DNA from 3 places in the Bacillus sp. NS1 genome. Region 3 is predicted to be linked to each of the others. Evidence: predicted binding sites of a transcription regulator. Region 3 holds the regulator's gene; each other region holds the start of a gene.

Region 1 (9,970 bases), on a different contig from region 3:
CATTGGCAAAATGGTGTGGAATAGATGATCATCTACGTTTTCTATTGCTAAAACAGCAATTTCAGCCATCATGATAAAGACAACGAGATCTAAAATACTAAGCTCCCCGATCTCCCGTTTGCCCATGAAACGAAAAATGATCAATATCACAAAATACAATATGATTGTGCGAAACGTAATAGTGAGAAGCTCTTCCATCATGCACCTCCAACTCATCATAGGATGCAACAAAACGAACAATTTATGTAACGAAAACCTAACGTATTTCATAAAGCTTTTACGTCTAATTCATAGGATAGGGGAATACATTTTTACAAAGACGAGCCATCAGCATGTCTGGCGGCTTGGTTCAAAAAGAACAGAAGCCTTTTAATATAGGCAGAGAGGAGACATTCATGGAGGAAACAAAACAAGTTGGAAAAGGCATTCTTTACGGCTTAATCGCCATATTCTCAGCCATGCTCCTGACGAGTTTAGCCGTTTCTCTTTTACTGACGGCAACCTCGCTGGAAGAGTCATCATTCAACTGGCTGATCACAGCTGTATCATTTCTATCTTTATTCATCGGCGGGTTCATTTCTGGCGGGAAAGGGAAGGAAAGAGGCTGGATGATCGGGGCATTGACTGCCTTAAGCTTTTCTCTGATTATTTTATTGTTTCAGTATTTAGGATTCGGAAAGACATTTACAGCGGAGCAGCTGCTCTTTCATCTTGGATTTTTAGGGGTGTGCATGCTTGGCGGGATTTTCGGCGTGAACCTGAGGGGAAACAGGTCTTCCACATAAAAAAGAGCGGGTTCACCCGCTCTTTTTTGTTTGCTATGTATAGCTCCTGCTGTTATTCAGCAGCAGAAACTTCTCTGATCGCACGGCGGTCGAATGTAAGACGTGTGTTTTCACCAGTCTTAATTACGACTTTGCTTTCGTCGATAGAGTCAACAGTACCGTGCAATCCCCCGATTGTCACTACTGAATCGCCTTTTTTCAGTTCCTCCTGCATTCGGCGTACTGCCTTTTGCTGTTTTTGCTGAGGACGAATCAGCAAGAAGTATAGGACCGCAAACATTAAAATAATAGGAACCAATGTACCTAAAGTGCCAGTCATCATTTTCACCCCTTTCTGTAAGCCTGTTATTTATTTTTATTTAGAAGCTTTTCGCATTTGGCTTGTTGTAGCCGTAACGCTCAAAGAACTCTTCTCGGAAATCACCCAGACGATCCTCGCGAATAGCCTGTCTTACCTGCTCCATTAAGTGTAACAGAAAATGAAGGTTATGGTAAGTTGTTAATCGAAGGCCAAATGTTTCATTGCAGCGGATCAAGTGTCTGATATACGCGCGAGTGTAGTTTTTACATGTATAGCAATCACACTCTTTATCAATCGGACGGAAGTCTCTTTCAAATTTCGCATTTTTCATATTGAGACGGCCTTCAGCTGTAAACACTGTGCCGTTTCTTGCAATCCGGGTCGGCAGTACACAGTCAAACATGTCGACCCCGCGGATCGCTCCGTCAATCAGCGCGTCCGGAGAACCGACGCCCATCAGATATCTCGGTTTATCCTTCGGCAAAAGCGGTGTTGTAAACTCTAGTACACGGTTCATGACATCCTTCGGTTCACCGACAGATAATCCGCCTATAGCATATCCCGGAAAATCAAGGGAAATCAAGTCCTTCGCACTTTGCGTGCGCAGATCTTCATATTCTCCGCCTTGTACAATGCCAAACAGCCCTTGTTCATCCTGACGGTTGTGGGCATTCAGGCAGCGTTCCGCCCAGCGGCTTGTCCGTTCTACTGACCGCTTCATATAATCGTACTCTGCCGGATATGGCGGGCATTCGTCAAATGCCATCATAATATCAGAGCCGAGTGCGTTTTGGATCTCCATCGCTTTTTCCGGAGATAAAAACAGCTTGTCTCCATTTAAGTGATTGCGGAAATGAACGCCCTCTTCCTCTATATTACGAAACTTGCTTAGAGAAAAGACCTGAAAACCGCCTGAATCTGTTAAAATCGCGCGGTCCCAGTTCATAAATTTATGGAGCCCGCCCGCTTCTTTGACAATATCGTGACCCGGACGGAGCCATAGGTGATAAGTGTTGCTTAAAATGATGCCCGCATCCATTGCTTTCAGTTCTTCAGGTGACATTGTTTTGACTGTCGCCAGTGTGCCGACCGGCATAAAAACTGGTGTGTCAAAGGAGCCGTGAGGAGTATGCACTTTTCCCAGCCGCGCCCCTGTTTGTTTGCATTCTTTTATAAATTCATAGCGTATTGGTTGTTCAGCCACTTTTGGTGAGGCCTCCTGTTCTTAAATTATAGAATCAGCATCGCGTCTCCGAAGCTGAAGAAACGGTATTCCTCTTCCACTGCATGATGATAAGCGCGCAGAACGTTTTCTCTTCCCGCAAGCGCACTGACCAGCATAATCAATGACGATTTCGGCAAATGGAAGTTTGTGATCATTCCGTCAATGGCTTTAAATTCATAGCCCGGATAAATAAAAATAGATGTCCAGCCGCTTGATGCTTTAAATTTCCCGTCATGTTCCCCGGCAATCGTTTCAAGCGTGCGTGTCGATGTCGTGCCGACAGAAATAATCCGGCCGCCATTTTCCCTTACTTTGTTTAAGGCTGCAGCTGTTTCTTCTGACATTTGATAAAACTCTGCATGCATATTATGCTCTTCAACATCATCGGCACTCACAGGGCGAAACGTTCCAAGGCCTACGTGCAGAGTGATGAACTCAATCTGCACACCTTTGTCTTTCAATTGCTGCAAGATTTCTTCAGTGAAGTGAAGGCCAGCAGTAGGCGCGGCCGCAGAGCCGATTTCTTTAGAATACACGGTCTGGTAGCGCTCTCTGTCATCAAGCTGTTCTTTAATATATGGCGGGAGCGGCATCTCTCCAAGGGATTCCAGCACTTCGTAAAAAATACCGTCATACTGGAACTCCATTTTTCTGCCGCCATGCTCAAGTTCTTCCGTGCAGACAGCCTTCAATCTTCCGTCTCCAAATGTCACAACGGTTCCTTTTTTTACCCGTTTCGCCGGTTTGGCAAGTGTTTCCCACCTGTCACCAGCTTCCTGTTTCAGCAAAAGCAATTCCACTTTCGCGCCGGTATCCTCTTTTGTGCCGAATAGCCGCGCAGGCAGCACGCGGGTATTGTTTAGTACAAGACAATCTCCTTCTTTAAAGAAGCTGATAATGTGTTTAAACGAGCTGTCAGTCAGCTCTCCTGTATGTTTATCAAGCACCATCAGCCTTGAAGCATCACGCTGCTCCAACGGCACTTGTGCAATTAAACGTTCCGGTAGTTCAAAATCAAATAAATCGACTTTCATGAGATTTCACCTTTATTCTAGTCTTTTGTTATTTCATTCTTCCGAAAAGATTAAGCAAAATTGATAATACCACACTTATGATGATACAAGTGACAACCGGGAAGAAAAATGTAACATTCCCTCTTTTCACAAAAATATCTCCCGGCATCTTGCCGACAAAATGCAACACTGCTCCGATGATAAGCAAAACAGCACCAAGAATCATAATGATCTTAGGGAATTCAGTCATACCGGGGAGCCTCCATTTGGAAATGATGATAAACGGCCGGTGTCACGATCCTTCCCCGCGGCGTTCTTTGGATAAATCCGATTTGCAGGAGGTACGGTTCGTACACGTCCTCAATCGTATGCGGTTCTTCGCCGATCGTGGCTGAAATGGTATCAAGACCCACCGGGCCGCCGTTAAATTTTTCGATCATGCCCATCAGCAGCTTGTGATCAATATGATCCAAACCGAGACGGTCAACCTGCAGCCGCTCCAGCGCATCCTGCGAAATCTCTTCCGTGATCCGGCTGTCACCCAGCACCTGGGCGAAATCCCGGACCCTTCTCAGCAGGCGGTTCGCTACGCGGGGCGTCCCTCTCGATCTCCTCGCGATTTCGAGAGCAGACGGTTTATCGATTTCAACCTCGAATACATCAGCAGTTCTTGTGACAATGTCCGCCAGCTCTTCTTGCGTATAGTACTCAAGGCGCGACATTACGCCGAATCGATCTCTTAACGGCGCCGTCAAAAGCCCTACCCTTGTCGTGGCGCCTACCAGCGTAAAAGGCGGAAGATCAAGCCGGACCGAGCGGGCAGAAGGGCCTTTCCCAATCACTATATCCAGACAAAAGTCTTCCATTGCAGGATAAAGCACCTCTTCAATCGATCTGTGCAGTCTATGTATTTCATCAATAAATAACACATCTCCCGGCTCAAGCGCTGTTAATATGGCAGCCAAATCACCGGGTCTTTCAATCGCAGGCCCAGATGTCGTACGCAATTCAACTCCCATTTCATTGGCAACGATGGAAGCAAGCGTCGTTTTTCCAAGTCCGGGCGGCCCGTACAGAAGAACATGATCAAGCGTCTCCTGTCTCATTTTTGCCGCATCTATAAACACGCGCAAATTTTCTTTCACCTTATGCTGACCGATATACTGCGCCAAATTTTGCGGCCTCAGGCTTTGCTCTATCACTGATTCATGGTTGTCTGCTTCACTTGAGACGAGCCGTTCATCCATGAACATCACCTTACTTCAATAGTTTTTGTAATGCTTTTTTCACGTATTGGTCTGTTGTCAGCCCAATATCTTCTTTCAGGTGAGGAAGCACCTTTTTGATTTCTTTTTCAGCATATCCAAGAACCCTGAGGGCCTCAAGCGCTTCTTCGAGGGCCGTTTCTGCTGTTTGCTTTTCAAGCCTTTCTTCATGATTAAACAGATTTTCAATCATTTCAGGCACAACATCAGCGAGCTTTCCTTTTAAGTCAAGAATAATCTGACGTGCGGTTTTCTTTCCTACACCAGGAAACTTGACCAAAAAGGCTTCATCCTCATTTTCAATCGCTTGGATTACCGCTCCCGGATCACCCGAGCCCAAGATGGCGAGTGCGCCTTTCGGACCGATACCGGTCACGTTTAACAGTTTTGTAAAGAGCGCCTTCTCCTCTCTTGTTGAAAAACCGTAGAGCGAAAAAGCATCCTCTCTAATATGATGGTACGTAAAAATCGTTTCTTGGTTTCTCTCCTTATATATAAACGGATTCGGCGTGAAAATCTGATATCCAATGCCGCCGTTCTCTATCACAATATATTGGGGAGATACATAATCAATCGTCCCTTTAACAAATTCAATCACGCAATTCACCTCTTTGACTGTTCTTCATTGTACCATAAAAACAGCCAAAGTCTTATAGAAAAGTTAACATACGTTCGCTTCTCTCTCATTCTTCCACGAAAAAAAAGACATGAATACATGTCTTCAATCAGCGGACGTTACCCGCTGTATGTCTTTATGTGTTCTATGACATCCTCAAACTCCGCTTTTGTCCGAAATGGAATGCCTTTCAGCAGATTTTTTTGCATATGGCTTTCCAGCCTTTCTAGATCAATTTGAAAAAAAGACTGAATCGGTTCGGAAGCTGACTCAGGCCGGCCGTGAAAAGTGGAAATCACTCCATTATCCGATACACCGATATAACCGTTCACCTTACTGAGCGGAGAAATATCGTCCATTTGCTTTCGGAAGAGCACATATCCCTTTTTTTGTTCGACAAGCGTCCAGCCGGCATAAGTTGCCCAAAAATCATCCATAGAAAGCACTTTTTCACGTTTATGCTCAATGCTGACATCGCCGTCCAAATACACCTTCTCAAGCTGCACATGCACCTGCAGCGGTTCATAGTGCTCCACTTCCGCCCCAAGCGCGCGGGGAGAAGCAACTATCAGAAAAGCTGCGGCTGAGCAAAGAATGCCCAGCAAAAGATACGCCGTGCTAAATCGTTTCACCCTCTACACCTCTTTGCACACGTTTATGACTAGTTTGACCAAAGAGGCTACAGCTTAACCGTTCTCTCGAAATTTGTTTGCACGTTTTCTCTGACAAGCCGTTCCTCCGTATACACATCAGCGCTTTTCTCAGAAATGGTCAAGAATTGTGTCAGAAAAGCGCTGAAAAAATACAATGCCGCAAAGATCCATATGACACCGCCTGCACCGAGCGGTCCAATGAAAAGACTTACGATGCCCGGCGCGATAAACGCACATAAACCAGATCCCAGATTCAACACTGACATGGCAGCGCCTTTATTATCAGGTGCAAGCGTTGGCAAAAGCGCGCTTAATGGCACGTAGCCAGCCAATGCAGCACCGTAACAGCAGGCGATAATCATCAGCACCCAATACTGATGCCCGATCAACTGAGGCGTGTAGTAAAGCGCCAGCGTAAAAATACCGCACCCGACACCGCCAAACCACATCACGGTAGTGCGCCAGCCCAGTTTATCTCCGACTGCGCCAAAAATGATATTAAACACAATATTAACAAAAAACAGCGTCCCCCATATTTGCAGCCATTCCGAAACGGAATACCCGTAACGCGCTAGATAGGTCGGGAGAAAAATGGCAAATCCGAATTGTCCTAAGGCATTAATCGTCTTGACAACTCCGCCAATGCCGACTTTAGGATTTTCAAACATAATTGTAAACGCCTTCGACAGTTCTTTCCATTTTGGCTGATCTTGTTTTTGTACCTGTGTAAATTTATCTTTGTTAAAAAATAGGGCGAGGAGTCCGCCTGCTGCTACAAACAGTAAAGCGCTCCAAAGCGTATTGATTTCTCCAAAGGCCGGAACCGCATAGCTGGAATAGAACGGACCGAGCACGCTAAGGCCGCAGGTAAACATAAACCAAAACCAGCCGACGGCCTTTCCAAGAAGCTTTTGAGAGGTGCTGTATGACACCCACACAAGAAAAGAGTACGCAAACAGCGGATATCCCAAGCCTCTAAGTGCATAGCTGCCTAAGAGAGCCGGATAATGCATATGAGGAATCGCCCAGCCGATAAAAGCGACTGAACCGAGGATAAATGCAAGCAAGCCGACAGTCATCGTTTTTCTCGGCCCCCAAGTTTGGACAAACGTGCCTGAAAGCCAAGCCGAAATGGTGACAGCAATGCCGTATATGGTAAAAAGCGATGCGGATTGCTGCATGCTGAGACCATGATCAACGAGAAAAGGAGACAGCCAGCCTTGTTCGAGCCCGTCTCCAATCATAAAGATGACAACGCCAATATAACCCCAAACCATGTGAGAAGGAATTCCGATTTTATTCAAAACATTTCCTTTAGCATGTGCTGTATTCATTTTCTCCACCGCCTACTTTTTTTCTAAAGTATCAATGGAGGTTCTATACCCAAGCTTACTGAATTGTAATCCTGTTTAATCAAAAAGCGACTTTTTCAGTATGCTCAATACTGACAGGCATGCCAAAAGCAAGCGATTGCTGTGCCGCTCTGGCAATCCGTTCCGCCTGAAAACCGTCATTGCCGGTGCAAGCAGTTTCCCGGTTGGTGTCGATCGCTTCTGCAAACCGAAGAATCTCCTCCTCATACGCATCCTTATAGCGTTCAAGGAAAAAGAAATGCGGTTTATCCTTCATCACAAAATCAGCAGTTGACACTTCGACCGTCGTCGGCCTGCTGTTGTCCGCTGCTGCAGAGCCTTTCGTCCCAAAAACCTCGACCCGCTGGTCATATCCGTACACAGCTTGGCGGCTGTTGTCAATCACAGCCATGGCACCGTTTTCAAAAGTCAGTGTAATGACAGCCGTATCAATATCACCCAGCTCAGCAAAAGAAGGATTCACCAAAGCTGCCCCTTTTGCATACACTTCGGTCACTTCGCTTCCCATAATATACCTGGCCATATCAAAGTCTTGGATCGACATATCCATAAACAAGCCGCCTGAAGTACGTACATAATCTATATTCGGGGGCTCTGGGTCCCGCGACGTGATTTTTAATAAATGAGGCGTACCGATTTCACCATTTTCAACAATTGTTTTGATTTTCTTAAAATGAGGATCAAAACGGCGGTTGAATCCGACTTGGAGTGCAACCCCGTGTTTCCGGACGGCCGCAAGCGCTTCTTTTGTTTCATTCAGAGAGAAACTGACGGGCTTCTCACAAAAAATATGCTTTTTCGCCTCGGCTGCTTCTCTGATCATCTGTGCATGTACGGCTGTCGGTGAGCAAATAAAAACAGCGTCAATATCCGGGTCGTGTAATAAATCGCGATAATCAGAGGTTATGTATTCAATCTGGTGACTGTCAGCCCAGCTTTTTATACGGCTTGCCTGAATATCAGAGACTGCTTTTATTTTCATATGAGGAATCCGGCGTATATTTTGAACATGAAGTTTGCCGATGCGCCCTGCACCGATAATCCCTGTCACAATCTGTTTTGTCATGGCTTGTTCCCCCTTGAACATTCACGAAAGCGCTTTATTTTAAATTAATACTATCCCATTTGTAAGCGCTTTTCAAGAATGGAAATGATCGCTCTATGTCTCTTTTATCACAATTAATGCTTATAGGTAGCCTTCTTCTTCAAGACCAGATACACTAGAATTAGGCTCTTTTTCCTGAACAGTTTATGATTTTCCTATAAACAACTGCATAAAATAGAGCAAAGAAGGTGAATGAAATGCTGACAAAAGCAGAGGCACTGGCCCATTCAGTCATATACCGCAAGAACAGCAGATTTGATAAAGTCAAAGAAAAACCTGAGGAATTAACACTAATCGGCAAGGGAAGAAGCGCCTATGTGTTTGCTTTAACAGAAGGCGATCGAAAAATGGCGCTGAAAGTATTTTTTCCGGAGTATCAAGCGACAGCCGTCAAAGAAGCCGCGATCTATGAAAAATTAGCTGGTTCCGCTTTCTATCCTGACATTTATGAAACTGGTGATTCATTTATTCTTATGGAATATATTAAAGGCGAAACCTTTTATAACTGCCTAAAGAAAGGCATTGCGATCAGTGATGGCATGATTCAGCAAGTTGAAGAAGCACTTTCTGACGCCCGTAAAGCCGGCTTGAATCCGTCAGACATTCATTTGCGCAATCTGATTCTGACAGAATCCGGGGCAGTGCGGGTGATTGATGTTGCAAGATTCGAACAGACAAAAACGTGCACCCAGTGGGACGATTTAAAATCAGCGTATCATGCACTCTACAAAAAACCGATATTCCCCAAAAAGATTCCGGGTTTTTGGCTGGAGATCATCGCATTTTTATATAAGAAAGATTGGTTCCAAAGGCATTTCGCACAGCGGAAAAGAAAATATTCTTAAATCAAAAAGGCAGCCGCACACGCGGCTGCCTTCATCCATATATATTTACTTTCTGATGGCAGAAATCAGCTTCATTTGTTGAGGCGACAGCTTAATTCGATAGCCTCTCACAGTTAAGTAGACCGCTTCTGAGCCTTTCTCGCTGGAATGACAATACGTTTTTTCCATCTCTGTCTCCCCTCACCCTTTATTTTATTTCATCATACCACCGCTTTATTGAGTGAATTTTAAGGAAATGTAAAGATAGTATGAACCTGCTATATGGTGCAACGCTGAAAAGCGCAGCGTAATCAATACGCGGCGTTTTTTCTTTTTCCCTTCCTCTTCTTATTGATACTTACCGGTCATATAATGTGACAGATCGATTGTAGAAATAGTTCGATTAGCCCAAAATATTTTTATACATGTAATCGAAATGAAGTGAGGAGGAAGCTTGATGGCAGATTTTGTTACTAGTTTAAACGAGGTCTTATGGAGTACCCCCGTTATTTATATTTTATTGGGAATTGGATTAATTTTTTCTATTTTGACCCGCTTTTTACAAGTCAGACATTTGAAAGAAATGATTGTTTTGATGTTCAAAGGAAAGAGCTCTGAAGCCGGTGTCTCTTCTTTTCAAGCGTTATCGATTGCACTGTCCGGACGAGTGGGGACAGGAAACATTGCGGGTGTGGCGACAGCAATTGCATTCGGCGGACCCGGTGCGGTGTTCTGGATGTGGGCGATTGCCTTTATCGGTGCGGCGAGCGCCTTTGTTGAGTCAACTCTTGCCCAAATTTACAAAGTGAA
Region 2 (9,970 bases), 160 kb from region 3:
AAACGAACAAAACGCACGATGTCACCTAATAACCGAAAACAGGCGCTTGTGATTGAAGGATCCGACGTACTGGCAAATCACTTTGGAATGGCACCGGGAATGCTTACAGAGCATGAATCGCGCTTTTATATGCTTCTTCCTGGACCGCCAAGCGAATTGCGTCCCATGTTTGAAAATGAGGCAAGGCCTCTTCTGCTGAAAAAGATGGGTTCAAATGAAAAAATTGTGTCAACCGTTCTTCGCTTTTTCGGTATCGGAGAGTCTCAGCTTGAAGCCGATTTGGAAGATATTATTGATGCACAAACAAACCCGACAATCGCTCCTTTGGCGGCTGATGGAGAGGTGACGCTGCGTCTGACAGCCAAGCATGCTGACGAAAAGGAAACTGAGCGTCTGTTAAAAGAAACAGAGGCTGTTATCTTAGAACGTGTCGGTGAATTTTTCTATGGCTACGATGATACTTCCCTTGTAAAGGAGCTTTCTAAAGCATGTAGGGAAAAAGGCATTACGATTTCCGCGGCGGAAAGCTTTACCGGCGGGCTGTTTTCTGAATGGCTGACGGATCTTGGCGGTGCTTCAAAACTATTTGCCGGCGGCATCGTTTGCTATACAAACGACGTAAAGCAGAATGTGCTTGGTGTCAAGAAGGAAACATTAGATCAATTTGGCGCGGTCAGCAAGGAGTGCGCATCAGAGCTGGCAAAGGGTGTTCAAAAGCTCACTGGCAGCGACATCGGCATCAGCTTTACCGGTGTAGCAGGACCTGATACTCAAGAAGGGCATGAGCCTGGACATGTGTTTATCGGCATTTCAGCAAATGGAAAAGAAGAGGTTCACGAGTTTCACTTTGCGGGCTCCAGAACGGGAATCAGAAAACGCGGTGCTAAATACGGCTGCCATTTAATCTTGAAGCTTTTAGAGCAAAAATAATATTTTCAGCACATTATCCTCCTTAGAAAACATGATTTCTCTGATACATTATGATATTTTGATAGAAATCACGCCAAGAAAAAATCCGAATATGCGTTCGCTTTTTTCTTGGCAAATCCCTTCAAACAGGGTATAGTATATGTAGTGGTAACATAAAGGAGGAAAAAATAGAATGAGTGATCGTCAGGCAGCCTTAGATATGGCTCTTAAACAAATAGAAAAACAGTTCGGTAAAGGTTCCATTATGAAACTGGGAGAAAAGACAGATACAAGAATTTCTACTGTCCCAAGCGGCTCCCTCGCTCTTGATACAGCACTAGGAATTGGCGGATATCCGCGCGGACGGATTATTGAAGTATATGGCCCTGAAAGCTCAGGTAAAACAACTGTGGCGCTTCATGCGATTGCTGAGGTTCAGCAGCAGGGCGGACAAGCCGCGTTTATCGATGCGGAGCATGCGCTAGATCCGGTATACGCGCAAAAGCTCGGAGTCAATATCGAAGAGCTTTTACTGTCTCAGCCTGACACAGGCGAGCAGGCGCTTGAAATTGCGGAAGCGCTGGTTCGAAGCGGTGCAGTTGACATTGTTGTTGTCGATTCTGTGGCAGCTCTCGTTCCGAAAGCAGAAATTGAAGGAGACATGGGAGATTCGCATGTCGGTTTACAAGCACGCTTAATGTCTCAAGCGCTTCGTAAGCTTTCAGGGGCCATTAACAAATCGAAGACAATCGCGATTTTCATTAACCAAATTCGTGAAAAAGTCGGCGTTATGTTCGGAAACCCGGAAACAACTCCTGGCGGCCGTGCGCTGAAATTCTACTCTTCCGTGCGTCTCGAAGTGCGTCGTGCTGAACAGCTGAAACAAGGCAACGACGTAATGGGGAACAAAACGAAAATCAAAGTCGTGAAAAACAAGGTGGCTCCGCCGTTCCGTACAGCCGAGGTTGACATTATGTACGGAGAAGGCATCTCAAAAGAAGGCGAAATCATTGACCTTGGAACTGAACTTGATATCGTGCAAAAAAGCGGTTCATGGTACTCTTATGAGGAAGAGCGTCTTGGCCAAGGCCGTGAAAATGCAAAACAATTCTTAAAAGAAAATAAAGATATCATGCTGATGATCCAGGAGCAAATTCGTGAACATTACGGCTTGGATAATCACGGAGCAGTTCAGCAGCAAGCTGGAGAGGCACAAGAAGAACTCGAATTTGAAGAATAAAAATAAAATAAGTATGAAATGATACAAAAGGCTGAGTGAACAACTCAGCCTTTTTGTATTTTCGTAAAAAATGATAAAAATATTGCTTTTTTTGACAACTTTTTTAGTGCTTTATTCGTCTAACAAAACGTGTGCAAAATGGAATTTATTTTGGGAGGAAAAAATGAATGACAAGCCCAACCCGCAGAAGAACTGCGAAACGCAGACGGAGAAAACTAAATAAAAGAGGCAAACTTTTGCTTGGTCTATTAGCAGTGATGATTTGCTTTACGATGTGGAATGCGCTTCATCAAAATAGGGAAGAGAACGAGCCATCTCAAGAAGCCGCAGTTTCAGACACCAGCAAGAAAAAAGAAGTCAAAAAGAAAACCGCCAAAAAAACAGAGGAACAAATCAAAACAGTCGATCATAATCAAAAAATCAGCAATTATTTAAAAGAGATCGGTTTCAGCGGAACAGCCATGATTGTCAGAAATGGAGAAATCGTAACAAGTAAAGGTTTTGGTTATGCAGACCGTAAACATCACATTCAAAATAATCCATTGACATCTTTTTATGTCGGTTCGTCACAAAAAGCGTTGATTGCAACTGCTATTTTGCAGCTTGAGGAAAAGGGCAAACTTCAGACAAGTGATCCGGTAAGTACATATTTACCGCATTTCCCTAACGGTCAAACGATTACTTTAAAGAATCTGCTTACACATACATCGGGAATAAACGGACATATTGAAGGAAACGGAGCAATCACTCCGGACGATTTAATAAAAGACATAGAACGTCAGGGGATCAAACGTCAGCCGGGCGTATGGGACTATAAAGATTCCAATTATTCTGTTCTCGCTTATATTGTGGCTGAAGTAAGCGGTGAATCCTATGAACAATACATAACGAATCATATTTTTAAACCGGCGGGAATGACGCATGCGGGCTTTTATAAAACCTATAATAAAGAACCTTATCCTGCTGTCGGGTATAAGCTGAAGGGCAGCAGAGCGATTACACCATATATGCCTGATTTATCCCAGCTGTATGGAGCCGGTGATATTTACATGAGCGCTATAGATATGTACAAATTTGACCAAGCGCTGATAGACGGCAAACTGTATTCGCAAAAAAGCTACGAAAAGATGTTTACGCCAGGGAGCAGCTCCACATACGGTATGGGATTTTATGTTGCCCCCGGAAGCTATTCAAACCATGGTGTCATGCCTGGCTTCAACATCTTGAATAGCTTTAGCAAATCTGGCCAAACCATTGTTGTTTTGTTATCAAACATTCAAAATAACGCTAAACTGGGCCAAGTGAACAATAAAATATACCAGCTTCTGAATCAAGAATGATTGATGATCTTCTTTAGAAGGATTGCGTTCGGCACGTTAAAAGACGGCAGGTCGGCAAACGTTAAGATGGCAAGCTTGACAAGTATTTCCGACACATTTACAATGAAGTTGTAACATTTGTTTTTTTAACATGATTGTTAAACCATTTTAAACTTGACAAGGGCGATGAAAATACTCATTCCCTGTGAAGGTTCTGTATGTTGAGAAAACTAGACAATGTACATGCCGACACTTATTTAAGCAACAACCAAGTTCATAGCAAGAGGAGGTGAAAGTATGACCCCAATTATGATGGTTCTCATCTCCATTTTGCTGATTCTACTCGGTTTAGTTGTTGGCTACTTTGTTCGTAAAACCATTGCCGAAGCGAAAATTGCGGGCGCACGCGGTGCAGCCGAGCAAATTCTTGAAGATGCAAAGCGTGATGCTGAAGCACTGAAAAAAGAAGCTCTGCTTGAAGCAAAGGATGAAATCCACAAACTTCGAATAGATGCTGAACAGGAAGTTCGTGAAAGACGAAATGAGCTTCAAAAACAAGAAAACCGTTTACTCCAAAAGGAGGAAAACCTTGATCGCAAACATGAGGGAATTGATAAACGGGAAGCGATGTTGGAGAAGAAAGATCATTCTCTGAATGAACGACAACAACATATTGAAGAGATGGAAAGCAAAGTGGATGAGATGATTCGTATGCAGCAGTCAGAGTTGGAACGAATTTCGAGTCTGACTCGTGATGAAGCAAAACAAATCATTCTTGAGCGGGTTGAAAACGAGCTTTCACATGACATCGCCATCATGACAAAAGAAACTGAAAACCGCGCGAAAGAAGAGGCGGATAAGAAAGCGAAAAACATTCTTTCACTCGCCTTACAGCGCTGCGCAGCGGACCACGTTGCCGAAACAACGGTATCAGTTGTCAATCTTCCAAATGATGAGATGAAAGGACGTATCATCGGACGGGAAGGGCGTAACATTCGTACGCTTGAAACGCTGACAGGAATTGACCTGATTATTGATGATACGCCTGAAGCTGTCATTCTTTCCGGATTTGATCCGATCAGACGTGAGACAGCAAGGATTGCTCTTGATAAACTCGTTCAGGATGGCCGTATTCATCCGGCACGGATTGAAGAAATGGTTGAAAAATCTCGCCGCGAGGTCGATGACTATATTCGTGAGATGGGTGAGCAAACGACATTTGAGGTTGGCGTTCACGGCCTCCACCCAGATCTCATCAAGATCCTCGGCCGCTTAAAGTTCCGTACAAGCTACGGTCAAAATGTGCTTAAGCATTCCATGGAAGTCGCATTTTTGGCCGGTCTAATGGCATCGGAGCTTGGAGAAGACGCAAAGCTTGCTAAACGTGCGGGTCTTCTTCACGACATCGGGAAAGCAATTGACCATGAAGTAGAAGGAAGCCACGTTGAAATCGGGGTAGAGCTTGCGACCAAATATAAAGAGCACCCAGTCGTGATTAACAGTATTGCATCACACCACGGGGATGAAGAGCCGACTTCCATTATCGCTGTGCTGGTAGCTGCAGCAGATGCACTTTCCGCTGCAAGACCTGGCGCGCGAAGTGAGACGCTCGAGAATTATATTCGAAGACTTGAAAAGCTCGAGGAAATTTCTGAGTCCTACGAAGGTGTTGAAAAGTCATTTGCTATTCAGGCTGGACGCGAAGTGCGTATTATGGTGAAGCCGGATTCAATTAATGATCTTGAAGCTCATCGACTGGCGCGAGATATCCGTAAGCGAATTGAGGACGAGCTCGATTATCCAGGTCATATTAAAGTGACAGTAATCAGAGAAACTCGAGCCGTAGAGTATGCAAAATAAAGTGATGCGCTAAGCATCACTTTATTTTTTTGACGGTCAAGGAATTTTTAAGAAGAAGGGATTTACAAAATGAGAATTTTATTTATCGGAGATGTTGTCGGTTCACCGGGCCGTGACATGGTAAAAGAATATGTACCAAAGCTAAAAACAAAATATAAGCCTCACTTTACTATTATTAATGGTGAAAATGCCGCACATGGAAAAGGCCTGACGGAAAAAATTTATCACAGCTTAATCCAGTCCGGCGCAGATGCTATCACGATGGGGAACCACACATGGGATAAAAAAGAAATTTTCGATTTTATAGATGACGTTCCGAACTTGGTTCGCCCCGCAAACTTTCCTGAAGGAACACCGGGAAAAGGGATCACGTATGTGAAGGCAAACGGAAAAGAGCTTGCCGTCATTAATTTGCAAGGACGTACGTTTTTACCGCCGCTTGATGATCCGTTTTTAAAAGCGGATGAACTGATTGCCGAAGCTTCGAAAAGAACACCGTACATTTTTATTGACTTCCATGCCGAAGCGACAAGTGAAAAGCTTGCACTCGGCTGGTACACGGACGGTCGGGCATCAGCTGTCGTCGGAACTCATACACACGTGCAAACAGCGGATAACCGCATTTTGCCGAAGGGGACGGCATATATTACTGATGTAGGAATGACTGGCCCATATGACGGTATACTGGGGATGGACAGAGAGACGATTATTAAGCGATTCAAAACGAATCTTCCAGTCCGTTTTACTGTCGCTGAAGGGAAAACAACGCTGAGCGGTGTCGTCATCGACATCGACGATCAAACGAAAAAAGCCGTTAAAATCGAACGTATTGTAATCAATGATGATCACATGTTCTTTGAATAATTGAACTTAGGGTTATTTTATAAAAATATTAAAAAGAAAAGCAGGAATATAGCAACTTCTTAGTGAATATAGTAAAAATGGAAGGTAGCCCGCTATTTTTGAAAAGCATTGTGGGGATGGCTTTTTGGATAGCAACATCTAATAATGATTGTTCTAATGAACACTCACTTATCCATTGTAAAACTAAGGGGGAGCAGAAATGGAAATCTTAAAAGTTTCAGCAAAATCGAGTCCAAATTCAGTGGCAGGTGCGCTCGCTGGCGTGTTAAGAGAGCGAGGGGCCGCCGAGATTCAAGCGATTGGAGCGGGTGCATTAAACCAGGCTGTAAAAGCCGTGGCGATTGCCAGGGGATTTGTGGCGCCAAGCGGCGTTGATTTGATTTGTATTCCGGCTTTTACAGATATTCAGATCGATGGGGAAGAAAGAACGGCGATTAAATTAATCGTGGAGCCTCGCTAAAAACAAATAAAGCATTCTCAACCTGTTTGCGTCATGCAAACAGGTTGTTTTTCATTTGTTGTGATATTTTCTTCCAATAGTATTTTCAGCATATAAATGACAGATATACAAAAGTCAAAAATGATTTAGAACGTTTCAGAAAAAAATTCCGCCCATTTTTCAAGACGGATACTTTTGTCTTTCTCAGGAAGACAGTGCTATTTACGATTATTCCATATCATGGTACAATCCGAATATAACAAGAGTTTTTCAAGGAGGATTGTACATGCAGAGTGGAAAGATGAAAGCTCTAATAAAAAAGGACGGGACGTTCGGTGCTGTACTGACTGAAGTTCCCATTCCTGAGATCGATAAACATGAAGTCCTCATAAAAGTGAAAGCTGCATCCATATGCGGCACAGATGTGCACATTTATAATTGGGATCAATGGGCACGCCAGAGAATCAAAACTCCCTATGTTTTCGGTCATGAGTTCAGCGGCATTGTTGAAGATGTAGGAGAGAATGCCGGCAATGTAAAAGTGGGGGACTATGTGTCTGCAGAAACGCATATTGTCTGCGGTGAATGTGTCCCTTGCGTAACCGGAAAATCTCATGTTTGCACCAATACAGCTATTATCGGGGTGGACACGGCAGGCTGTTTTGCGGAGTATGTAAAAGTTCCAGCTGATAACGTTTGGAAGAATCCCGCCGATATGGACCCGGCGATTGCTTCCATTCAAGAGCCTTTAGGAAATGCGGTTCATACAGTACTCGAAAGCCAGCCTGCAGGAGGAACGACTGCAGTCATCGGATGCGGACCGATTGGTCTTATGGCTGTTGCGGTTGCAAAAGCAGCAGGTGCTTCTCAGGTGATAGCAATTGATAAAAATGAATACAGGTTGGCGCTTGCCAAACAAATGGGAGCTACACGTACCGTTTCTATTGAAAAAGAAGACCCGCTTAAAATTGTAAGCGCTTTAACGGATGGAGAAGGAGTGGATCTCGTTTGTGAGATGTCGGGCCATCCCTCAGCGATTGCCCAGGGTCTTGCGATGGCTGCGAATGGCGGAAGGTTCCATATTCTCAGCTTGCCGGAACATCCGGTAACAATTGATTTGACGAATAAAGTAGTATTTAAAGGACTTACGATTCAAGGAATTACAGGAAGAAAAATGTTTTCCACATGGCGGCAGGTGTCTCAATTGCTCAACTCAAACGTGCTCGATCTTTCACCTGTTATTACCCATCAGTTTCCGTTAGAGGAGTTTGAGAAAGGATTCGAACTGATGAGAAGCGGCCAATGCGGTAAAGTGATTTTAATACCATAAAAGGGGGATAAACATGACGAAGGAATTTGAGTTTTTAAAAACAGAGCTTGATAAAATGAAAGAAAATCATACATGGCAAGAGATAAAACAGCTTGAATCAATGCAGGGCCCATCTGTCACAGTGAATCACAAAAACGTCATTCAGCTTTCTTCTAATAATTACCTCGGATTTACTTCACACCCAAGACTCATCAAAGCCGCGCAGGAGGCCGTTCAGCAATTTGGAGCAGGCACCGGATCAGTGAGAACGATTGCCGGTACATTTACAATGCATCAAGAGCTTGAGAAAAAGCTGGCAGCCTTTAAAAAAACGGAGGCGGCACTTGTATTCCAATCAGGCTTTACAACAAACCAAGGTGTACTTTCAAGTATTCTTTCAAAAGAGGATATTGTCATCTCAGATAAATTGAACCATGCCTCTATTATTGATGGAATCCGACTGACAAAGGCGGATAAAAAGGTGTATCAGCACGCCGATATGAGTGATTTAGAGAGGGTGCTGAGAAAGTCAATGAATTATCGGATGCGTCTGATTGTGACAGACGGCGTATTTTCCATGGATGGCAATATAGCTCCTTTGCCTGATATTGTAGAGCTCGCTGAGAAATATGACGCATTTGTGATGGTGGATGACGCCCATGCATCGGGAGTGCTTGGTGAAAACGGCAGGGGAACGGTGAATCACTTCGGTCTGGACGGCAGAGTCCACATTCAGGTCGGAACACTAAGCAAGGCAATCGGAGTGCTCGGCGGCTACGCTGCAGGTTCAAAGGTGCTGATCGATTATTTGCGCCATAAAGGCCGTCCGTTTTTATTCAGCACGTCCCATCCGCCGGCTGTTACCGCAGCTTGTATGGAAGCGATTGATGTCTTGCTGGAAGAGCCGGAGCATATGGAGCGCTTGTGGGAGAATACGAACTATTTTAAATCAATGCTTGTGAAAATGGGTCTGACGCTAACGCAGAGTGAGACGCCAATTCTTCCTATTTTAATAGGTGACGAAGGTGCGGCCAAGAAATTTTCTGATCAGCTCCTTTCTCGCGGCGTTTTTGCCCAAAGCATCGTTTTCCCGACTGTAGCAAAGGGAAAAGCGAGAATTCGCACGATTATTACCGCTGAGCACACTAAAGAAGAACTGGATAAGGCGCTTGATGTCATTGAAAAGACGGCTAAGGAGCTCCAGCTATTGTAAGAGGAAGAGGATACTCTTCCTCTTTTGATTCCTTATTGATTATTATTCTCAATGAGTGTACAATGATAGGTTGCCAGTTGTGCAGAGCTTCAATAACCTTTATACTGAAGGGTGGAAGTTTGGTTTGAAAGGAGAAATCATGACATGAATGAAAAACAAAAATTAGAGAGCGGACAAGTTAATCCATCGGACAAAAAATCCGAGAAGGATTACAGCAAGTACTTTGAAGCTGTTTATATTCCGCCTTCCTTAAAAGATGCGAAAAAACGAGGCAAGGAAGCCGTTACTTATCATAATGACTTTAAAATTTCTGAACAATTTAAAGGATTGGGAGACGGAAGAAAGTTTTATATCCGTACGTACGGCTGCCAAATGAATGAACATGATACAGAGGTTATGGCAGGGATTTTTATGGCTCTTGGTTACGAAGCGACAAACTCTGTTGACGATGCCAATGTCATTTTGTTAAACACATGTGCCATCCGTGAAAATGCCGAGAACAAGGTGTTTGGTGAGCTGGGGCACTTAAAAGCGCTGAAAAAAAACAATCCTGATCTGATTTTAGGCGTGTGCGGATGTATGTCCCAGGAGGAATCAGTCGTGAACCGGATCTTGAAAAAACATCCGTTTGTCGATATGATTTTCGGAACGCATAACATCCATCGCCTGCCAGAGCTTTTGTCAGAAGCATACCTTTCAAAAGAAATGGTCATAGAAGTTTGGTCCAAGGAAGGTGACGTTATTGAAAACCTTCCAAAAGTCCGGAACGGAAAAATAAAGGGCTGGGTCAATATCATGTACGGCTGTGACAAATTCT
Region 3 (9,970 bases):
TCAAAACGTAATGATGCTAATGATTTCGATAGTATGGATGAATGGCTTCGGCAATTTTTTGAAGACCCCTTCGCCTGGTACGACGAAACATTGCCTATTGATTTATATGAAACAAGTCAGCAGTATATTATAGAAGCAGATCTGACTTTTTTACAGCCGACACAAGTAACGGTTACCCTGTCTGGATGCGAGTTCATTTTAACAGTCAAATCGTCAGGGCAGACTTTTGAAAAACAAATGATGCTTCCTTTTTATTTTAATGACAAAACCATTCAAACCGAATGCGAAAATCAAATACTCACAGTTGCAGTAAATAAAGAAACAGAGGATGGTTCTTCTTTTTCTCTTCAATTCCCTCTTAGCTAACATAAAAAGTCACTTTCATCCCCTATTATGAAAGTGACTTTTTTTCCGTCCATTTATCGTCAAATACCCTCTAGTGACTCTCCCATGGCCAAATAGCAGATTCACTATACAATAGAATATGATCTACTATCTCTTTTGACTAGACGTCTATCACTTTTTCTATTCTTTTTTTACTGTGTTCTTCTAATCTTTCTTCGTATACAATATGGTTAGAATAAGGGGGAATGATTGATGCTGGAAGGCTGGTTTTTGTGGTTTATTCTGTTTTGGGTAATCATGATGGTTGTCTTATTATCAATCGGCGGTTTTTTTATGTTTCGAAAGTTTTTAAAGCGTTTACCGAAAGAAGACGGCAAGTCAGAGCTTGATTGGCAGGATTACTATATTGAAAACAGCAGGCATTTGTGGAGCAATGAAAACAAACAATTTCTTAATGAATTGGTATCGCCGGTTCCGGAGCTGTTCAGAGATGCAGCAAAAGCGAAAATCGCAGGCAAAATCGGTGAGCTTGCATTAGAAGAAAAGGTATCAAAGATTGATCAGCAACTGATGATCAGAGGCTACATTCTCGCAACTCCTAAAAGAGACCACACCTTCTTAAAAAGACATCTGCGGGACAAAAAAATTGATCTCGAGCCTTATCAGACTCTTCTTAAATAAAAAACCTTTCCTGATAGGAGGAAAGGTTTTTTAATTCATTTGAATATTAGCTGACTGCAGCTCGTTATGAAGTTTTCGATATGATAAATACATGGCGATTCTCCACGGGACGATCATACCGAATGCCAGAATCCAAAACATTCCACTCAGTGCGCCGTAGTCAATTGATGTGCTCAATATCGATTTCATCGCGATTCTGATCACCAAAAGGCCGACTAATATAAATACGAATGCTTTAGAGCGTTTCATGTAAATTTCATTATTTTTAATTTCAAACTTAGAAGTTTTGATGAGAAAAATTGAGAAAATCACGCCTAAAGTGATTGATTCTAAAAACTCTGCACCAGTGACCCAAAATACCGGAAATAAAAACATTAACGCTCCCGTACTCATAAAAATCGGCGGAAGAATGATTTTTTTCGGTGAAACGGGCTTGTCAGAGGACTTTATTCTGACCACCATCACAGCTACAGCCATTAACACAGCAATAATCGATGAAACTATAATCATCATACTTATCATTCCTTTGTTTCTAGGAGTGTTGATACTATATACTATACTCCAAAACAATAAAAAAAACCATTTTGAAAAGAAATGACGTTAATATCCCATAACGCGGCTGACAGCTTCCAACACTTTTGTTTCCTCGAACGGCTTGACAATAAAGTCCTTTGCCCCCAGCTCAATCGCTTCCGTTACAATTCTTTGCTGGCGCATGGCGGTGCACATGATGACCTTCGCTTTAGGATCAAAGGTTAAGATATCACGTAGCGCCTTAATGCCGTTTTTCACTGGCATTGTAATATCCATTGTCACGATGTCTGGCCGCAGTTTTTTATACAGTTCCGCTGCTTGCTCACCGTCTGCCGCTTCGCCTGCGATTATGTAATTTGCCTCTTCCAAGATCTCTCTGATTTTCACCCTCATGAACTTGGCGTCGTCTACAACTAAAACTCTTGTCATATTCCCCTCCAACAATCGATTTCCACATATAATAGTCTTATTGTACCAAAAACAAAAGGACTAATAGTAGTACGAAAGTAATTTACCGTCAAAAACCAGTAAATCCTCCAAAAAGATCTGACAGCAAAATAATAATCAGGCTCATCCAATTAAAGAATAACAACACACCGATCACAATCATCAAAACGCCGCCTGCTTTCATGATCAAAAGCTGGTTCTTTCTTATCCACTTCAGCTTTGTGATGAAGAAAGACAATAATAGAAACGGGACAGCAAAACCAAGTACATATAACATCATGTACGGCACCGCTGAGCCTGGATTTGTGCTTGCAAGTGTGATCACAGCAGCCAATATCGGACCTGTACATGGCGTCCATCCCGCCGCAAATGCCATTCCGATTAAGACGGAGCCTAAAAATCCGCTTGGTTTATGTTTAAAATGGATTCTCCGCTCTTTCATCATGGCCTCAGGCCGGAACACACCAAGCGTAATGAAACCGAACAAAATAATAAGCAATGCGCCAATTTGCCGAATCGCATCGTGATAATCCCTAAACAGGCTGCCAATAAAAGATGTTCCATAGCCTAAAGCGATAAAAATGACTGAAAAGCCAAGCAAAAAACATAAAGTATGAAACAAGCTTCTTTTCTGCAGCAACAGCTTTTCTGTTTTCACATCATCCATACTGACTCCTGTAATATATGACAAGAAAGCTGGGTAGAGCGGCAGGCAGCAAGGCGAAATAAAGGATAAAAATCCCGCCCCGAATGTCAAAAAGTAATTCACGTCTCCCATGTCATCATCCCTTCATGATTTGACATTCCTTCAAGTTATGACAAAATCATTTCATTTTTTTAACACTTTCACTTGAAGGATTTCTATTTTCAAAAAAAACTTATATAATTTAATTTGACATTGAGATATTGTACTCCTTCTCATTTGAAAATTAGTATAAATATGGATATAATATAAACATTCACTTTGAAGATCTAATGTATGAAAGGATACATCCCTGTGATTAGAGAGCATCTATTAAATGAAATTGAAAAAAAAAGAGCAGAGCTGCTGCAAATTGTCATGGCGAACGGAATGACATCTCATATTACGATAGAGCTCAGTCAGGAGCTTGACCATCTTCTCATACAATATCAAAAGCAGCGCCTTCGAGCAGTAGCGGGTGATGAATGATTGCAAAATAAAAAACCCGTATAAGGGTTTTTTATTTTATAACCATGTTTCTCTATATCATAATCTTTACGTATTATTTCGTTTGATTATTCATGGCTTTCATCATTTGATTGATTTTCTTTTGAGAAGGTTTCATTCCCATTTGCATCATCATCATGCGTAACATTTGTTCATTAATAGGCGGATTCTTTTTAAGATAGCTCATCATATATTTACGAGCAATAAAAAACCCGAGTGCAACACCTATGAGCAATGCAACAACGCCCACTAGGATGCCAACCCATAAAGTCATTTTATTTCCTCCTTCATGTTGTCTAGTTTAAAGTGTACTAAACCAAAAGCTATTATACAACATTTACATCTCTTTTTCTTCGGTTTTAGACAAAATTTCTTTCTTTCACCGGATTTAGCCATCCATAACGCTTCGAATTGAAATCCATAGCCAGAAAGCAAGGGCTTACTTTTCTCAATACTTCAAAGAAAATCGTTTCTGCCTCGTAATCCCCCGAAGCCACTATTTCTATCATATGCTCCTTCATCATAAGCGTAGCGTGGCCTTTTGCTTTCGGCAAAGCTAATCTATAAATATAATCCAGTTGTCTGTAATCCGTATTGTTTAAATTCATTTTTAATCGCTGATGCATATGTAAAATCGGGATTGGCTGTGTAATATATTGAATCTGTTTCTCTGTCATTTGATACTGCTGCTTTGTCAGGCTTGTCCAATGATAGTCTTGAAACAGCTCAAACATAACCGATTCCCGCCCGAAATAGTGATTAGCAAACTCCTCTTTTATCAGGTGCGTATAGTAGTGACGTTCCATCTTTTCATCCCCTTTTCCAGCAGCATTTCATTTGCTCTCTATTATACAAAAGAAGAAAAGAAAGAATTGTCTATTACTGTTAAACAGCCAATACTATTTTTGTCGGATAAACAAGAAAAAGAGGATGATTTGACTCATCCTCTTTAAAAGACTCTTACTTATTGATTAATGCTTTAACTCGGTTCACTACGTTTGGAACTGAGAAGCCGTATTCATTGATGACGGTTTCACCAGGAGCAGATGCACCGAATCGGTCTATGCCGAGCACGTCTCCTTCAAGCCCTGTGTATTTGCCCCATCCAAATGATGCGCCCATCTCAATCGCAAGACGTTTTTTCACCTCTGCAGGAAGAACAGAGTTTTTGTATTCATCAGATTGTTTATCGAAACGGTCCATTGAAGGCATGCTGACAACAGAAACATCAATATTTTCTTTAGCCAATTCAGCCTGTGCTTCAATCGCAAGACCTACTTCAGAGCCAGAAGCGATAAGAAGAGCGTCAGGTGTTTCGTTTTTAGATTTAGAAACGACATATGCACCTTTTTCTACTCCTGCCAATGCTTCTTCAGCTGTTTGATCGATCGTAGGAAGGTTTTGGCGTGTCAATACTAACGCTGTTGGCTGATCAGTGCTTTGCACTGCAAGCTTCCATGCTGCCGCTGTCTCATTGCCGTCTGCAGGACGCATCAAGGAAAGATTAGGCATCGCACGGAGTGAAGCAAGCTGCTCAACAGGCTCGTGAGTCGGGCCGTCTTCACCTACAGCAATACTGTCATGTGTGAAGACATAAGTGACAGGAAGACCCATTAATGCTGCAAGGCGAATCGCCGGACGCAGGTAATCAGAGAAGACAAAGAAAGTTCCGCCGAATACACGAAGTCCGCCATGAAGCGCCATACCATTTAAGGCTGCACCCATTGCAAATTCACGAACACCAAACCAGAAGTTTTTGCCTGAGTAATCAACCGCTGTAAAATCACCGGCATTTTTAATTGTCGTTTTGTTTGATCCCGCTAGGTCAGCAGATCCTCCGACAAAGAAAGGAATTTTTTTCGCAAGGCCGTTGAGAACTTCACCAGAAGATGCACGTGATGCCAGGCTGCTTCCTTTTTCATAAACAGGAACCTCTTGATCCCAGTCCTTCGGAAGCTCTCCTTTGATTGCAAGCTCAAGCTGTTCAGCAAGTTCAGGATAAACTTCTTTATATTTAGCGAATTGGGCTTTCCATTCCTGTTCCTTTTTCTCGCCTGATTCTTTAACCGCTGAAGCGAAATGCTCATATACTTCTGACGGAACGTAGAAATCTTCTTCATACGTCCACGCGTAAGCTTCTTTTGTTAACTTGCTTTCCTCTTTACCAAGCGGAGCACCGTGAACACCAGATGTGCCGGCACGGTTAGGTGAACCGAATCCGATTGTCGTTTTCACTTCAATTAATGTAGGTTTCTTTTCATTTTGGCGTGCTTTTTCGATAGCCGCTGTTAATTCTTCAATATTGTTTCCATCCTCAACATAAAGAACTTCCCAATTCATTGCTTCAAATCGCTGTTTCACGTTTTCAGAGAATGAACGGTCGAGATCTCCATCGAGAGAGATGTCATTAGAATCGTATAATACGATCAGACGGCCAAGCTGAAGATGGCCTGCGAGTGAAGCGGCTTCAGAAGAAATACCTTCCATTAAATCACCATCACCGCAAATACTGTATGTATAATGATCGACTACGTTAAATGAATCACGGTTGTAAGTTTCAGCTAAATGGCGTTCAGCGATAGCCATTCCGACTGCCATGGCAATTCCTTGGCCAAGCGGACCTGTTGTCGCATCAACACCGGCAGTATGTCCGAATTCCGGATGTCCAGGTGTTTTGCTGCCCCACTGGCGGAATCCCTTAAGATCTTCGATGCTAAGATCAAACCCGCTTAAATGAAGCATGCTGTATAAAAGTGCTGATCCGTGTCCAGCAGATAAAACAAAACGGTCACGGTTAAACCAGCCAGGGTTTGCTGGACTTACGTTCATAAATTTTGTCCACAGCGTGTATGCCATTGGAGCGGCCCCCATTGGCATCCCTGGGTGACCAGAATTTGCTTTTTCAATAGCGTCTATTGACAGTGTGCGAATGGTAGCAACTGATTTCTTTTCAATTGTATCCATAAAAATCCCCTTCCTTATGTGTTGTACCCTTACATCATAAATGTCTGACGACTTTTTCTCAACTGTTTCAGCTTAAATTTGAGAGAAACTTGTTGAATTTTGTCACATAAGAGTTTTGCTTATAGTATATGCAAAAGAGGAATACGATATTTCCGTATTCCTCTTATATTAGTGAAGTTTGTTATTTCTTTGTTCTTTTTTTAGCTTTTCTGGTGTTACATCATTGCCTTCAGGGTCAATGATTTTCACACTTTTTAATGTGTTTTTCATAGAAGAGCGAAAACCTTTCAGGTACTCTTGACGAAGCTTTTGCTGTTCGGCTTTTTCTTCTTCAGTCATAACGCCAGCTTTAGCTTTCGCAGCAAGTTCATTAATTCTGGCAATTTTTGCGTTTGAAATCATGTTAAACTCCTTTATTGCATTTTGTCTATATAGTACTAGATCAAAAAGAGTTTTACAACTGATTCACTCGGCTGTCTCGTCATTCTCTATGTATTCCTGAAACCGCCGGTGGACGGTCGCTTTAGACACATCATAGCCAAACCCTCTTAGCGTAGCCGCGATTTCTGCGAACGTCAGTTTATTCGCTCTTAGACGGACGATCTCTGAGATTGGGACCTCTATTCTATCCTTTCCGCTGTTTTCATGTTGATTTTTCAGGTTTTTTTGCGGTTTAAAACCATTTTTTACTGCACGCTTCATTCCCCGCTTGATTTTCATGTTGTGAATTTTCCGCTGGTATTCCTCCACAATGCTGACGATCTCCAGCACCATCGAGTCAGCCTCCGATAGCTCCAGCTCACCTCTGTGAGCCGTTGTATAGACCTTCACACCTTCTCTGTAGATACAATGAAGCAATGCGATTTTTGCATTTCCCCGCCCGAGCCTTGTCTCATCCTGAACCAAAATGACATCAATTCCAGAATTTTTGATCTCATCAAGCAGTTCAAATACACCGTCCCGATCCATTTCGTATCCGCTGGCTTTTTCAGAAATCACTTTGAGGACTTCCATGCCGTTCTCGGCTGCAATGGCCGTAAGCTCCTCCTCCTGCCGCTTTAATGAAGTCTCCTGCTGTTCTTTATTTGTGCTTACGCGGGCATAAATGAGTGCTTTCATTTTTTCTATCTTTCCTCTCTATCTTACAGTTGCCAATTCATATGCATCCTGATGCTTCTTTTTCAACGGAATCACCAACTCATCTCCCGGCTGGATATCAGACGTCTGAAGATGATTGTTATCAGCTACCCATTCAATAAAATCATTTTTGTTTATCTTTTTTGTATCTGCTACCTGATCAGCAATTGACCAAAGTGTGTCGCCCTGCTGGACTTCTATTTTAACATACTGATTAAGCTCCTGACCGCTGCTTGTATATGATAGCAAAAGGATAACCGCGCTCAAAATCACTGTGAACAGACCGACAAAAATAATAGATTCTTTACTCATGATCATAACCTCCAACAGGAATGTTTGTTCGCTTTTTTATAATTTCAGTATATACGAACAAATGTTTCTGTCAATTGTTTTTTTCGAACCTATGTTTGTACTGTAAGGAAAATCATGCTATAATCTACTTAAAATCGACGTTTTGAGGTGCGAAAAATGACGAAGCTATCAAAAAGGCAACTTGATATCCTCCGTTTTATTAAAGCAGAGGTTAAATCAAAAGGATATCCGCCTTCCGTGAGAGAAATCGGAGAGGCTGTCGGGCTTGCGTCCAGCTCAACTGTACACGGCCATTTGGCCCGTTTGGAAACAAAAGGGCTGATCAGACGGGATCCGACAAAACCTAGAGCAATAGAAATACTTGATGAAGAAGTAGACATTCCGCAAAGCCAGGTCGTAAATGTACCAGTCATTGGGAAAGTCACGGCGGGATCTCCTATTACAGCAGTAGAAAATATTGAAGAATATTTTCCTCTTCCTGACCGTATGGTTCCTCCTGACGAGCACGTGTTTATGCTGGAGATTATGGGAGACAGTATGATTGAAGCTGGTATTTTCGATAAGGATTATGTCATCGTTAAACAGCAAAATACAGCGAACAACGGGGAAATTGTAGTGGCGATGACAGAAGATGATGAAGCTACGGTAAAACGTTTCTATAAAGAGGATACTCACATTCGCTTACAGCCTGAAAACCCAACGATGGAACCTATCATCTTGCAGAATGTCAGCATTCTAGGGAAAGTGATTGGCGTGTTCAGAACCGTCCATTAACCTATTGATCTATCAGATGCATGAAAAACCCCCTCTTCCTTTACGGAGAGGGGGTTTATTGTACGAAAAAAGCAGGCTCGCCCTGACTTTTGGGTGCGAGCCTGAATAGGAGGAAAAAGAACATCATGTTTACACCATAATTATCCACTAAATAATTGTTGAAGTCAAGAAATTTTCTTTCCTTCAGGAAACTTTTATCATAATAATGTCCGTTTAAAACATTAGACGTTATCTCCTTAAAAATGTTTCATTTTCTTAGGTCGTGGAATGATGCTGCTTCATGTTTATGTAAGGAGCGCGGCAATTGAGTTTTAATGAAAATTTAGTACATTGTATAGTTGGTTCAACATTTTCCAAAAAAACAGCTCACTTCTCTTGATCAACGTGAGCTTCAATTAAAATGAAACATATTGTATACCATAACTGCCCTTTACCCGAACACTTGTGCAGTTTTCTGAATGTTCTTCTGCAAATATACGGTAACGGTGAAATGAATCGATAGCAACCTTATCCTGAGCACTAAAATCAAACCAGCTGCCGCTGAATTGCCTCGTACTCAGTGTTGTATATTCTCCCATAAGCCCCATCCACTGAAGTTTAACCTCAACTGAACAAGTATTGGCTCCCAATATCGTAAACTGATAGCCTAAAAAATAGTCGATCGCCGGAACATCACTGATATTTTCCAGAACAAACGTTTTTGTGCTGTCATTTAAAATAAAGTCTGTTGTGTAATCAAAATCTAAAGCTGACGCATGGGTACTGCTAATGCTAAAAAAACAAATCAAAACTGTTGTTAAGCCTAGGATTTATATTTTCAATCACATCCCTCCCTTTACCATATTTTAACCATACATGATTTTTATGTATGTGTTCTGTGTAGTAGCAAGAGGTCGTCTCAATCATAAAAATTCATATGCGTTTTTTGCTGTTTATAATACCGAAGCCTGTCTTGAAGGGTTCCGGTATGAAATTCAAATTTATGGCCGTCAGGGTCGGTAAAATAAATTGATTTTCGATCGCGTTCATCTCGTTCTCTGCCAGGCAGAATATTAACATGAAGCCTTTTTAATTTTGCTGACATTTCCGCAAACTCATGATCTTCAATAGTAAAAGCAATATGTGTATAAGACGCCTTAATGTCATTTCTCGGAATGTCAGGTTCTTCATTAAGCGCAAGCCAGATGCCATTTAAATCAAAATATGCTGTTGTTCTTCCCTTTACCAGAAGCTTTGCATCAAACACTTTTTGATAAAAATCAATTGATGTATCCAGATGAGAAACTGAAAATAACAAGTGATTGATTCCTTTTATCTTCACAAATCATCCCCTCCTTGAAAGCTGATCATTCATTTGTACGACTTTTTCCCAAGAAAGTTTCATCCAGCCAGAAAAAAATACCAGTGTAAACAAAATCGGATTGTTTAAAATAATGACTGTACAGCGATGGCCTTTTATGGATTCGATTTGAATAATTTGTTTACTGCCAAGGGTTTTCTTCAAAAATAACAATTTAGGTGGTCAAATGAAACATATCATTGCTCTTGCTTCAAAGGTTGCTTTTACTCTCGCCCTTTTATATGTGA

The links. Region 3 encodes LexA, which represses DNA repair genes until DNA is damaged. Its sites were predicted from a motif close to CGAACATATGTTCG; they were not measured.
Region 1: the regulator LexA is predicted to act here: its motif matches at 5,251-5,264, upstream of ruvA (Holliday junction branch migration protein RuvA).
Region 2: the regulator LexA is predicted to act here: its motif matches at 1,017-1,030, upstream of recA (recombinase RecA).

Annotation. Positions count from the first base shown of each region.
Region 1 is NZ_JBZAZF010000003.1:334,029-343,998, reverse strand. Features, by position in the region: gene AC4CV5_RS12140 (DUF421 domain-containing protein) at 1-198, opposite strand, end outside; gene AC4CV5_RS12135 (TIGR04086 family membrane protein) at 396-785, shown strand; gene yajC (preprotein translocase subunit YajC) at 838-1,104, opposite strand; gene tgt (tRNA guanosine(34) transglycosylase Tgt) at 1,145-2,290, opposite strand; gene queA (tRNA preQ1(34) S-adenosylmethionine ribosyltransferase-isomerase QueA) at 2,317-3,345, opposite strand; gene AC4CV5_RS12115 (DUF2905 domain-containing protein) at 3,374-3,574, opposite strand; gene ruvB (Holliday junction branch migration DNA helicase RuvB) at 3,567-4,571, opposite strand; gene ruvA (Holliday junction branch migration protein RuvA) at 4,582-5,187, opposite strand; gene bofC (sporulation cell-cell signaling protein BofC) at 5,325-5,837, opposite strand; gene AC4CV5_RS12095 (MFS transporter) at 5,885-7,192, opposite strand; gene iolG (inositol 2-dehydrogenase) at 7,272-8,297, opposite strand; gene AC4CV5_RS12085 (phosphotransferase) at 8,534-9,181, shown strand; gene AC4CV5_RS12080 (hypothetical protein) at 9,227-9,349, opposite strand; gene AC4CV5_RS12075 (alanine/glycine:cation symporter family protein) at 9,618-9,970, shown strand, end outside.
Region 2 is NZ_JBZAZF010000002.1:796,690-806,659, forward strand. Features, by position in the region: gene AC4CV5_RS09620 (competence/damage-inducible protein A) at 1-930, shown strand, start outside; gene recA (recombinase RecA) at 1,103-2,149, shown strand; gene AC4CV5_RS09630 (serine hydrolase domain-containing protein) at 2,317-3,489, shown strand; gene rny (ribonuclease Y) at 3,766-5,328, shown strand; gene ymdB (2',3'-cyclic-nucleotide 2'-phosphodiesterase) at 5,398-6,192, shown strand; gene spoVS (stage V sporulation protein SpoVS) at 6,392-6,652, shown strand; gene tdh (L-threonine 3-dehydrogenase) at 6,918-7,961, shown strand; gene AC4CV5_RS09655 (glycine C-acetyltransferase) at 7,975-9,153, shown strand; gene miaB (tRNA (N6-isopentenyl adenosine(37)-C2)-methylthiotransferase MiaB) at 9,298-9,970, shown strand, end outside.
Region 3 is NZ_JBZAZF010000002.1:954,420-964,389, reverse strand. Features, by position in the region: gene cotM (outer spore coat protein CotM) at 1-366, shown strand, start outside; gene AC4CV5_RS10215 (DUF2621 domain-containing protein) at 598-1,026, shown strand; gene AC4CV5_RS10210 (CcdC family protein) at 1,057-1,548, opposite strand; gene AC4CV5_RS10205 (response regulator) at 1,627-1,989, opposite strand; gene ccdA (cytochrome c-type biogenesis protein CcdA) at 2,078-2,785, opposite strand; gene ynzD (aspartyl-phosphate phosphatase YnzD) at 3,005-3,178, shown strand; gene AC4CV5_RS10190 (YneF family protein) at 3,252-3,470, opposite strand; gene sirA (sporulation inhibitor of replication protein SirA) at 3,556-4,002, opposite strand; gene tkt (transketolase) at 4,157-6,160, opposite strand; gene AC4CV5_RS10175 (DUF896 domain-containing protein) at 6,329-6,562, opposite strand; gene AC4CV5_RS10170 (YneB family resolvase-like protein) at 6,626-7,279, opposite strand; gene yneA (cell division suppressor protein YneA) at 7,298-7,615, opposite strand; gene lexA (transcriptional repressor LexA) at 7,766-8,383, shown strand; gene AC4CV5_RS10155 (hypothetical protein) at 8,779-9,171, opposite strand; gene fosM (FosM family fosfomycin resistance protein) at 9,282-9,704, opposite strand; gene AC4CV5_RS10145 (YndM family protein) at 9,910-9,970, shown strand, end outside.